Regions from separate parts of the Rouxiella badensis genome, predicted to be linked through region 2. Evidence: predicted binding sites of a transcription regulator. Region 2 holds the regulator's gene; the other holds the start of a gene.
What was found. Region 2 encodes LexA, which represses DNA repair genes until DNA is damaged. Its sites were predicted from a motif close to TNCTGTATGTACATACAGNA; they were not measured.
Positions count from the first base shown of each region.

Region 1: sulA (SOS-induced cell division inhibitor SulA) is a predicted target of LexA. The motif match lies at 1,848-1,867, and genes of this name have one in related genera.

Region 1 is NZ_CP114062.1:2,571,088-2,574,230, forward strand. Features, by position in the region: gene yccS (YccS family putative transporter) at 1-985, shown strand, start outside; gene O1V65_RS11980 (TfoX/Sxy family DNA transformation protein) at 1,044-1,670, opposite strand; gene sulA (SOS-induced cell division inhibitor SulA) at 1,889-2,395, shown strand; gene ompA (porin OmpA) at 2,752-3,143, shown strand, end outside.
Region 2 is NZ_CP114062.1:3,710,089-3,713,231, reverse strand. Features, by position in the region: gene plsB (glycerol-3-phosphate 1-O-acyltransferase PlsB) at 1-284, opposite strand, end outside; gene O1V65_RS17125 (diacylglycerol kinase) at 411-779, shown strand; gene lexA (transcriptional repressor LexA) at 885-1,493, shown strand; gene dinF (MATE family efflux transporter DinF) at 1,665-3,014, shown strand.

The DNA.
Region 1 (3,143 bases), 1.1 Mb from region 2:
TGCGCTATTTCGCCACGCGGTGCGTATGTCTGCGGTGCTGCTTTTTGGCTATGCGTTTATTCAGATAAGCGGACTGAGCCACGGCTACTGGATCCTGCTGACCAGCCTGTTCGTCTGCCAGCCAAACTATAGCGCCACGCGAAGAAGATTGGCGCTGCGCGTTGTTGGCACATTAGCGGGCGTCGCGTTAGGCATGCCGATTCTGTATTTCATTCCTTCTCTCGAAGGACAAATGATTTTAATCGTCATCTGCGGGATGCTGTTTTTCACCTTTCGCAGCGTGCAATACGCACATGCCACGATGTTTATCACGCTGTTGGCGCTGCTGCTGTTTAATCTGATGGGACAAGGGTTCGAGGTTGCCATACCCCGAATCATCGACACGCTAATAGGTTGTCTGATTGCCTGGTTCGCCGTCAGCTTTATCTGGCCCGACTGGCGTTTTCGCCAGCTACCGACGGTGGTTAACAAGACCTTTTATGCTAACTGTCGCTATCTGGATGCCATTTTGGTTCAGTATCATCAGGGCAAAGACAACGGTCTTGAATATCGTATTGCCAGAAGGGATGCACATAACTGTGACGCAGAATTGGCGTCGGTTGTCTCGAACATGACCTCCGAGAAAGATAACGACAGAGACACGCTTGACGCGGCTTTCCGCCTGCTGTGCCTGAATCACACCATGCTCAGCTATATATCCGCGCTGGGCGCACACCGCGAAAAGCTTGAAGACAGTGAAACCTTGACGCTGCTTGATGATGCAACGCGCTATGTCGATAGCGCACTGCATCATGAAGGGACAGATGACTCTCAGGTCAAAGAATTGCTTCATACGCTCTCCGAACGTATTCAAGCCAAAACGACGGCGTCGGACACCAAAGAGCAACTAGTTCTGCAACAAATTAGGCTACTGCTGGAACATATTCCTGAAATGACCAGCCTTAATAATAAAATTTCCCCAGCCGGGAAAGGGCCTAACGTTTAAGCGCTTAAGCCGCTAAAACAAGGCCAGCGGAGAACCTGTGTTTTCCGCTGGCCCGACGCTAGGCCCTTATCCCCTGCTCTTCCTGAGTAAAGATATTAAACCAGTCGGTCAATCTGGCGCGCGACGGGACGGGCAACACCGACATGTGATACCCCAGAATCGCCCCTTCGAGGGCAAATAGCGTAAGGATGCCCGGCACCTTTTTCACTGAGCAGAGTTTAACGTAGGTTTTAATGGCCCCCTGCATTCGAAGTTCGGCGGAATTTTTAACGCCAATCTGCCACAGCATTCGCTCCATCGATAAATTGATATTCGGCAAATCCTTTAGCCTCCTCGGATCGTTCTTCTTCGCTGCCTTTTCAATTTGCATCCCCCGAATAGCATCATTCGCCAGCTTAATCAGCCGCTCAGGCTGCTGCCAAAGTGACTCACCCACCTGAAAATAGCGCAACAGGATCTCGATACCTCGTTTGTGATAAACAAACTGCCGCATAGCCATCTGCCTCATTATTTCTTCGTTTTCATTGGTGGCGCGCAGATACAGCTCTCCGTCCGCCACCAGCGCAAACATCGCATCACCGTACGACAGGCTGTACCCCCCGAATTGAGGCCGAGAATGAATCACACCCAAAGGTGATAACAAAGCTATGGATTGAGCAATCTTTTTTTTAGTTTCATTTAACATATTGATTTCCTTATCGCTTAATTCAAACGAAGTGAGATTTGATACTACATGAACCCTTTAAGCAAAATACTCAAACCCTCTTACGCAGCCAAATCTAAACTCTCTTTCTCGACGATTAACTTCAAGAGTTGCGAGATATCTTGGAAAAATTAGGTTGATCTCTCGCCATATGCACAGTACTGTATATCCGTACAGTAACTAACTGGTGGAACAACACTATGCGAACTCATCATCGTCATCATTCTCATTTCAGTCAGCATCCTTTATCGGCAAACGCGACGCCAATATGCCAAAATTCAACGGCTAACAGTGGCTTACTGAGCGAGTTCGTCTATAGTGAAAATCAGCCGGCTTTGACGCAATTGCTCTTACCGCTGCTCCACCATCTCGGTGCACAGTCTCGCTGGCTGCTTTGGCTTACTCCAACCCAAAAACTGAGCCGTCGCTGGTTGGCCCAATCGGGTTTACCCGTGGACAAGATAGTTCAGGTGAGTCAGCTTGAAGGTATTGCATCCGTCGATGCCATGGAGCGCGCTTTATTGACAGGTAACTACAGTGTAGTACTCGGTTGGCTGCCAGAATTAAGTGACTCAGATCGCAAAAGATTACAAGTCGCTGCAGAAACCGGAGGATCTTATGGCTTCATCATGAAGCCCCTGGAAGATCGATTTTCAGGTGCCGGACAACCTCCAGCAGTAAAAATTCATTCCTCCGTGTACCATTAATTCAATTTAGGAGTAATCTGACAAAAATAATCCGTTTATTAGTGATTCGTGCTGATTATCGCGCCGGAGCCAGTAAAAACGGGTGTTTTTGAGGTTTAAAAACACATAGTTTCGTCAACATTTTGTCTATGATGTTAAGAAATGTGTACATTTTCCCGTTTTTTTCCTGAGCGTAATCACATCAAGCTTGTAACTTTCTCGCCACGTTGTAGACTTTAGTTCGCCAAGGTTGCTCTTATAATGCCTACGAAAAGTGGCAAGTACCTAAGTGAAGCAATAACTTGGACGAAGGAATTTAACCAAGGGCTTAAAGCTTAAAGCTCAATTGCCTATTTGGATGATAACGAGGCGCAAAAATGAAAAAGACAGCTATCGCATTAGCAGTGGCACTGGCAGGTTTCGCTACCGTAGCGCAAGCCGCACCGCAAGATAACACCTGGTACACCGGTGGTAAATTGGGCTGGTCCCAGTATCACGATACTGGTTTCGCTAATGCTTACAATGGTATTGGCAACGGTCCAACTCACGACAGCCAACTGGGTGCCGGTGCGTTTGTAGGTTACCAAGCGAACCCATACCTGGGCTTCGAACTGGGATATGACTGGCTTGGCCGCATGGCTTACAAAGGCAGCGTAAACAACGGCGCATTCAAAGCACAAGGCGTTCAGCTGACTGCTAAACTGAGCTACCCACTGACTGACGATCTGGATATCTACACTCGTCTGGGTGGTATGGTTTGGCGTGCAGA
Region 2 (3,143 bases):
TAATAGGAGAAAACACGTGGCCCTTCACCGATGAAAACGTGACTCGGCAGTTGAACGCCGTCTATTTCCAGAGGAATGAGCGGGTCGGGCAGATTCTGCGCGAGGCATTGTGCCCGCAGTGTCAGAAGATCGGCCTTGGAGTTGTACGGCAAAACATACAGAATTGGACGCGTTGGATCTAAACGCAACTCCGTCACGGGATCTGTAGGAATGACCTTGCTTCTTACCAGCAAATTTAGCGGTAAATTCAGTAAGGTATAATAAAGTCTACGCCATCCTGACATAAAAAACGTAAAGCCTCTTGTTAGCAATTCGCCGCAAGGATACCAGAAAGCAGGTATGAGATCTGTGGTGATAGGACAACGAATTCAGGCTAAAATGCCTAAAAATCACATTAAGACTTAAAAATAATGGCAAATCAGGTCACTGGGTTTACCCGAATTTATAAGGCAGCCGGCTATTCTATCAAGGGAATTACCGCCGCCTGGAAGCATGAAGCCGCATTCCGTCAGGAAGCTATCGTCGTTGTCCCCGCCATCTTACTGGCATTTTACCTTGATGTTAGCAGCATCGAACGAATATTAATGGTTGGCGCACTCATTTTAGTGCTGGTTGTTGAATTACTGAACAGTGCGGTAGAAGCGGCAATCGACCGAATTGGCTCTGAAATACACCCACTTTCTGGGCGTGCGAAGGATATGGGTTCCGCTGCTGTTTCAATCACCATTGGCTTTGCGCTTTTCACCTGGGCAGTCATCCTGGTGCCGCACTGGCTTTGAATATTTCATACTTCTTAATGTCTGTTTTTGCAGATTCTTAGGTTTTAATTCCGCCAGTACCTGTATATACTCACAGCTGGACTGTATAAACAACCAGGGGGCGGAATGAAAGCTTTAACGACCAGACAACAAGAGGTCTATGACCTTATACGCGATCATATTTCGACCACGGGTATGCCGCCAACACGTGCAGAAATTGCCACCCGTCTGGGATTCCGCTCGCCTAACGCCGCTGAAGAACACCTGAAAGCGCTGGCACGTAAAGGCGTTATCGAGATTGTTTCCGGCGCTTCTCGCGGCATTCGTTTGCTGATGGAAGAAGAAGCCGGGCTACCGCTGATTGGCCGCGTGGCCGCCGGTGAGCCATTACTGGCGACTCAGCATATTGAAGGGCACTATCAGGTTGACCCAGGTATGTTCAAACCGAGCGCCGACTTCCTGCTGCGTGTCAGCGGCATGTCGATGCGTGATATTGGTATTTTAGACGGCGACCTTCTGGCGGTTCACAAAACGCAGGACGTCCGTAACGGGCAGGTTGTTGTCGCACGCATTGACGACGAAGTGACCGTTAAGCGTCTTAAAAAGCAGGGCAATACCGTGCAGCTGCTGCCTGAAAACAGCGAGTTCGAACCTATTGTGGTCGATCTTCGCGAGCAAAACTTTAGCATTGAAGGACTGGCGGTCGGCGTTATCCGCAACGGCGACTGGATCTAATCAGCCTCCGCTTTTGGCGTTAGCCATTTACACAGTCTCGTTTTGCCTGTCGCCCCTTCATTGGGGCGATATTGTTTCTGTCACACGAAGACCTGTTATTCATAAGCCGTTGTTGTTTATATAATCCGTTAAACCACGAATCGTCATCACAGCCTGGGCTCTCACACCATTATGCGATCGCTTTTCTCTTTGCCTGCTTTAAGAAAAACCTTTCTAAGCCCTGCCGACAAGGCGCTCTGGCTTCTCGCCCTCCCGATGATCTTCTCCAACATTACCGTGCCCTTGCTGGGTTTGGTTGATACAGCAGTGATTGGTCATCTTGATAGCCCTGATTATCTTGGCGGTGTCGCCGTCGGGGCAATGGTCACCAGCTTCCTATTTATGCTATTGCTCTTCCTGCGTATGAGCACCACCGGAATGACCGCGCAGGCGCTGGGGGCGCGGAATAACCTTCTGCTGGCCCGCGCGTTCGTGCAGCCGTTTTTGTTGGCACTGATTGCCGGTACGCTCATTTTCCTGTTTCGCCAGCCGTTGATTTCCGCCGCATTGCACATCGTGGGCGGCAGTCAGGCGGTGCTCCAGCAGGCGCAAATATTCCTCTCGATTCGCTGGTATAGCGCCCCTGCGTCGCTGGCGAACCTAGTGATTCTCGGCTGGTTGCTCGGGGCCCAGTATGTGCGTGCGCCGGTCATCATGCTGATAGTAGGCAATCTGCTTAACGTTATTCTTGACCTGTGGCTGGTGGTCGGGTTGGGATGGAACGTCAAGGGTGCGGCCGTTGCTACCGCCTGCTCCGAATATGCCACGCTGGCTTTGGGACTGTGGCTAGTTTCCATTGTGATGAGAAGACACGGAATAAGTATTGAGCTGCTGAAAGACGCATGGCGCGGCAATCTGCGCCAGCTGATCGCGCTTAATCGGGACATTATGCTGCGTTCCCTGCTGGTGCAGCTGTGCTTCTCTTCCCTTACTATCATCGGTGCGCGACTCGGGACGGAGATCGTTGCCGTCAACGCCGTGCTGATGAACCTGCTCACCTTGACCGCCTTTGCGCTCGACGGCTTTGCCTACGCGGTCGAGGCACATTCCGGGGAGGCGTTTGGCGCGAAAGACGAGAGTAAGCTGCTGCACGTGTGGCACGCGGCCTGTCGACAGGCCGGACTGGTCGCGCTTGGCTTCGCTGTGGTGTATGCGCTGGCCGGTGAGCAAATTGTCAATCTGCTCACCTCAATTGCCGACCTAAGAACGCTGGCCGACCGCTATCTTGGCTGGCAGATTATCTTACCGCTGGTGGGCGTATGGTGTTATCTGCTCGATGGCATGTTTATTGGCGCAACGCGTGGAAAAGAAATGCGCAACAGCATGGCGGTCGCCGCCGCAGGTTACGCGTTGACATTACTGGCGTTACCCACGCTGGGTAACCACGCTCTCTGGCTCGCCGTGGCGGTCTTTCTGTCGCTGCGGGGCGTGGCGTTAGGCTGGATTTGGCGACGCCACTGGCAAAAAGGCACCTGGATTTAAATGCTTTGGATTAATCCTAGTTATGCTCTTAATTCCTGTTTAAGCCTGAAATACTGAAATTAGCGACTACAATTAGAACTGTTGATAAGCATTTATCAAATGCAGTAACACCTAAGCTAAACAGGAGAG